One region of the Mesorhizobium sp. LCM 4576 genome, then DNA from elsewhere that is predicted to be linked to it. Evidence: riboswitches for the same ligand, from Rfam matches in the RefSeq annotation. Region 1 holds a riboswitch; the other holds the start of a gene.
What was found. Region 1 has a riboswitch for cobalamin ahead of LCM4576_RS23990 (DUF1636 family protein). Riboswitches for the same ligand answer to the same signal wherever they lie in the genome.
Positions count from the first base shown of each region.

Region 1 (3,027 bases):
CATCGCCAGGACGAATGGCTTGCGCCGCGGTCTCAAAACGCTTCCGGATGCATGGCCCTGGCGATCTTGCCGATCGCCTCGATATTGGCGGGCCCCGGCGTCAGCTCGGCGTAGCGGAGCGCCACGAAGCGCTCGTTCCTGACCGCGTCGGTCTCCTTCATTGCCGGATGCGCTTTGAGGAAATCGAGCAGTTTCCTGTAGCCGCCGCCATCCTGGTAATCGAGCAGGATGAGGAACTGCGGATTGCGCGAGGCGACCGTCTCCCAGTCGGTGTTGCCCCAGCTCGTCGCCATGTCTGCCATGATGTTCTCACCGCCCGCGGCAGCGATCATGGCGTCGGGAATGGCGAATTTGCCGGCGGTGAAGGGCTTGTCCTCGCCGGAATCGTAGAGGAAGACGCGCGTGCCCTTGGCGTTGCCCACTTTCGCGGTGATGCCGGCGAGCTCGGCCTTCCAGCCGTGGACCAGCTTTTCGGCCTCCGCCTCCTTGCCGAAGATCTTGCCGAGCTTCTCGACGTCGCCATAGAGCAGGTCCATCGAGGCGGCGGGACGGTTCTTGTCGAGATGGACACAGCTCTCGGTCAGCACCAGCGTCTTGATGCCGTGCGGAGCGAGCGTGTCGGGCGTCACCTCGCCGCCCGGCTTCATGCCGTAATACCAGCCGGCGAAGAAGAAATCGGGCTGCACGGCGACGAGGTTCTCGAGCGTCGGATATTTCGGCGCCAGCTCGGGGATGGCGCCCTGCTCGGCCTTGAACTCGGGCCCGACCTTGTACCAGCCGGTGATGCCGGTGAGCCCGACGATGGACGGCTGCAGCTTAAGCGCGAAAGCCATCTCAGCCATGTTGAGATCCTGGATGACGGCGCGCTTCGGCGGCGCGTCGAAGGTAAGCGGCTTGCCGCAACTGTCGACGGTGACCGGGAAGGCGAAGGCGGCCGAGGCGACAAGCGAGAAGGCAAACGACAAAGCGAGGCGTTTCACGGGGCATGCTCCTTGTTTGTGTTGGGCAGGTTCAGGATGGCGAGGAAGCGCGCGTGGGCAGCTCGAAGACGGTGAGCTCGCGGTCCTCGGTCGGGTGCCGCAGGCGCAGCACATCGATGCCGAACACCTCGCGGATGAGCGGCTGCGCCAGCGCGTCGCGTGGCGGCGCCAGCGCGCGCAGCCGGGCGTTGCTCATCACTGCGACGCTCGTGGCGAAGGGCGCTACGAGGGCCAGATCGTGCAGCACGGCGACCACGGTCATGTTGAATGCGGCGACCAGCTCGAGCAGCTCGCCGCGGGCGCGCGGATCCAGGTGGTTGGTCGGTTCGTCGAGAAACAGGATTTTCGGCTCCTGGGCGATGGCGCGGGCGAGTTGTGCGCGCTGGCGTTCGCCACCGGAGAGCGAACCGATGCTGCGCGCGAGTAACGGCAATAGCCCGGTCCGGCGCAGCGCTTCGACGACGATGTCGCGATCGTTGTGCCGGCGCCTCAGGCCGGCATGCGGGACGCGGCCGAGCTCGACATAGTCGATCAGCGCCAGCCGTGGATCCGGCTGGTCCGTCTGGCCGACGACGGCAATGCTCAGCGCCCGCTCGGCCGCGGTGATCCTGTCCAGCCGGCGTCCGGCAAGGCGAACCTCGCCGGCGCTCGGCCGGAGCGCGCCGCATAGCATGCGCAGCAGCGTCGTCTTGCCGGCGCCGTTGGGGCCGATGATCGCGAGCCGCTCACCCGCCGCCAGCGACAGGCCGACATCCTCGACCAGCGTCCGGCCGTTTGCCATGGCACGAAGAGCGCGGGCTTCAAGCAGGGGCGCGCTCACCGGACCTGCTCCCTGCCCCCGGCCGGGATGCGCGCCAGTATCTTGCCGGCGAGCCTTGCCGGGCGCTGGTCGGAACTGCACCAGCCATCGGCCAACGAGGCATAGAGTCTGGCAAACTSGACTAGCGCGCCGGCATCGGTGCCGCTGTCGATCGAGCCGAAGAGATAGCTGGYCTTGCCTTGCGCGTTGAAGGCGACGGTCAGTGGTCGCGAACAGCCGGCCATGCAGTCGACGGTCTCGACAGCAAAAGACGACGCCAAAGTCCCGGCAAGCCTGGAGCGCAGTTCGGCGCACAGATCCTCGCCGGACCTCAGCCTGGTCACGGTGTCGCGGCATAGCGAACAGACGATGATACGATGGTATGCGGTGTCCAGCATTTCCGTCACTTCCCAAAATGGCGACGGAAGGATGCCGGACGAGTCGRCCGAAAGGCCGGTGCCCGCGTCTCCTCCCGGCACACCCCGTCCGGTCAACTCGTGTCGATGGCAGGTCTCCTGGCTCGCGGGTCGTTGCGCCATCCGCCTTCCCAGCCTTGCCGGCCAGTGGCGTTTCGGATGGAGCTCGCCGCTCACAGTTGCGGGGGCAGCCACGGCCTCGACCCGGATAGGCCTCACCGTGTTCCCTTTTCACCCCTCGCCTTGCGGTTCGGGGACCATGACGTAACGATCGTAGGTAGTCCGGCCGCGAGTCGCAACGGGCTTCCGCGCAACCTTGTCACCGTTCGAAGCGACCTGCCTGAAAAGATGCATTTCCGATTGATATGTAATAACGTTACATACAGCTGGCGGAGGCGCTTTTGTCAACCCCCTTCTCCAGCCGTCGCGACCAACATCGGAGAATTTTCAGAAACCGTTCGGGTTTCGAACATGGGCACAGCGTCGAGACGGCTGAAGAGCTCCAGCGGGGTGGAACGTCAGGATTTCCTGGTACACCTCTTATCCGTCTCGGCGCTGCGCGCCGATCAGCCTTCTCCCCCGTGAGCCCGCAAGGGGAGACGGGAAAGAGAGCTAAAGCTCCAAATTCCAGGTCTGGCCGACCAAGTCCTTGCCGAAGGAATGATGGCGTTCCTCGTCGACCAGCTTGAAGCCCGCGGCCTGGTAAATGCGGCGGGCCGAGCCAAGAATGTCGTTGGTCCACAGCGTCAGCGTCTTGTAGCCCTTGGCTCGAGCAAAGGTGATGCATTCGTCGACGAGCCGCCGGCCAATACCAAGGCCGCGCGCCGACGGT
Region 1 covers NZ_MDDT01000047.1:14,417-17,443, forward strand. Annotated here, with positions in the region: gene LCM4576_RS23975 (iron ABC transporter permease) at 1-3, opposite strand, end outside; gene LCM4576_RS23980 (ABC transporter substrate-binding protein) at 33-980, opposite strand; gene LCM4576_RS23985 (ABC transporter ATP-binding protein) at 1,012-1,800, opposite strand; gene LCM4576_RS23990 (DUF1636 family protein) at 1,797-2,177, opposite strand; cobalamin riboswitch at 2,267-2,472, opposite strand; gene LCM4576_RS23995 (helix-turn-helix domain-containing GNAT family N-acetyltransferase) at 2,808-3,027, opposite strand, start outside.

Region 2 (2,488 bases), on a different contig from region 1:
ATGCCAGTCCCTGCAGATCGTAGCCGCCTTCCAGCAGGCTGACGAGCCTGTTGGAGCTGTGGCGCCCGGCGCGCTCCATCAGCTTGCCGGTCGCCCAGTCGAAATCGTCCTCGGTCAGGTTGATCTCGGCCAGCGGATCGCGGTGGTGCGCGTCGAAGCCGGCGGAAATGATGATCAGGTCCGGCGCGAACGCATCGATGGACGGCAGCACGCGCGACAGGAAGGCGTCTCGAAACAGGTCGCTGCCGGTCTGCGGCGCGAGCGGCGCGTTGACGATGTTGCCGGCGCCGGTTTCGCTCTTCGCGCCGGTGCCCGGGTAAAGCGGCATCTGATGCGTCGAGCAATAAAGCACAGACGGATCGTCCCAAAAAATGTCCTGCGTGCCGTTGCCGTGATGGACATCCCAGTCGACGATGGCGACGCGCTCGGCCTGATGTTTCTTCTGCGCATAGCGGGCGGCGATGGCGGCCGTGTTGAACAGGCAGAAGCCCATCGCCGTGGTCTTTTCGGCGTGATGTCCCGGCGGGCGGGCGGCGACGAACACATTGGCGGCACGGCCCTCGAAGACATCGTCGACGGRGGCATTGGCCGCCCCGATCGCCGTCACCGCCGCCTGCCAGCTCTTCGGGCTGGCACTGGTGTCGGCGTCGATCGAGACGATGCCGGTCTCAGGGATTGCCGCGCGGACGCGTTCGACGAATTGCTCGGGATGCGCGTAAAGGATCGTTTTCTCGTCGCCTTCGGGCGCTTTGACGCGGTCGAGCGCCGAAAAGGCATCGTCGTCCAGCACACGCTCGATGGCGCGCAGCCGGTCGGGCCGCTCGGGGTGGCCGGGCGGCGTGAGGTGTTCGAGGAAGATCGGGTGCGTGTAGAGACGGGTGGCCATGGCGCCTAATCTAGGCACCCGCGGCCGTAATGACCATGTTTGAAACGCCGAATGGCTGGGGAAATTGCGCCAGCCGATGTCGTCCGCGCCATTGGCGGGCGCCGAACTTTGCGGTAAGGTCACTTCGCTGCCTGGTGCCCGTGACGCGGGAGAATCGGGAACACGGTTGAACTCCGTGGCGTGCCCAACGCTGTGAGGGGGACCGCGCCGGCAAACGCCACTGTCCATGACGGGAAGGCGCCGGAGCGGGACGATCCCGAGCCAGAAGACCGGCCCGGCAGACATGGTCATCCGCTTGGTCAGGCGGATGACTGCTTGTCGCAAGGGGAAATGCGATGACGGCAGCAGCGATCGCCGCGAGCGGCGACGATTTTGACCAATTGGCGCGCGACGCGGTCTATCGTGCGATGTTCACCAGGCGTGACGTGCGCAGCTATTTTGTCCCCGACGATCTCGATGACAGCGTGCTGGCGCGGCTCATCACCGCCGCTCATCACGCGCCGTCGGTCGGCTACATGCAGCCGTGGAATTTCATCGTTATCCGCGACCAGACAAGGCGGCGGCAGGTCCGCGACTTGTTCCTCGCCGCGCGCGAACAGGAACTGCCGGRGATCGAGGCGGAACGGCAGGCGCTGTACCGCAAGCTTAAGCTCGAAGGCATCTGCGAAAGCGCGCTCAATCTCTGCATCACCTGCGACCGGCAGCGATCGAAGGACTCGCCGCTCGGGCGCTGGCACAATCCGGAGATGGACCTCTACAGCACCGTCTGCGCGGTGCAGAATTTCTGGCTGGCGGCACGCGCGGAAGGCGTGGGCGTCGGRTGGGTGAGCATCATCGAAACGGAGGCGCTGAAGCGGCTTCTGTCGATCCCGGAGCATGTCACGCCGATCGCCTATCTGTGCGTCGGCCGCGTCTCGGCCTTCGCACCGAAACCGGACCTCGAAGCGCATGGCTGGGGCAGGCGCCTGTCGCTGCCCGAGCTGGTGATGAGCGAGACGTTTTGRGGCGCCGGAGAAGCGCCACTCAAATCGGCGATTGCGAGACTTAGCGGCCCGCCAAAGCCGTGATCAAGCGGCCCGGGGCGTGTCCCAGCGCGATCCACCGCCGAAGGAGCCCAGCGCCTTGTCGCGCAGTTCCCTGAATTTGGACGAGGCCTCGGCAAGCCGCGTGTCCCATTCGGGATTGGGCACCTGACCTTCGATGGCTTCGAAATAGACCTGCATCAAGGACGCGATGGCGAACGGCTCGATGAAGGCTGCCTTGAAGGCCCAGGCAAAGACGATCGCAAGCACGAAGGCCCAGCCGGCCAATTGTCCGGGCATGACCCACAGGATGGCGGCGGCAGGCGCCAGCATCAGCAGGAAGATGACGAAGGACACGCCCCACATGATCACCCCAAGCCAGACGGCGTTCTTGACCATGTGCTTGCCGTTCTGGGCGTAAAGCACGACGCCTTGGCGCGCCGTCTCGAAGGGCGAGCTCGAATTGACGCGGATGTTGTAGCCCAGGATGATCTCGTCGACATAGGTCAGCGAGATGCGGATGACGGTGTTGATGAAGCTGACGATGCCGCTCAGGCCCGGAATGGGCAGGAAGGCGGCG
Region 2 covers NZ_MDDT01000057.1:233,838-236,325, reverse strand. Annotated here, with positions in the region: gene LCM4576_RS26900 (histone deacetylase family protein) at 1-886, opposite strand, end outside; cobalamin riboswitch at 1,002-1,179, shown strand; gene bluB (5,6-dimethylbenzimidazole synthase) at 1,222-1,953, shown strand; gene LCM4576_RS26890 (hypothetical protein) at 1,954-2,488, opposite strand, start outside.
Region 2: it holds a riboswitch for cobalamin, as region 1 does, so the genes downstream of both, bluB (5,6-dimethylbenzimidazole synthase) here and LCM4576_RS23990 (DUF1636 family protein) in region 1, are expected to answer to the same signal.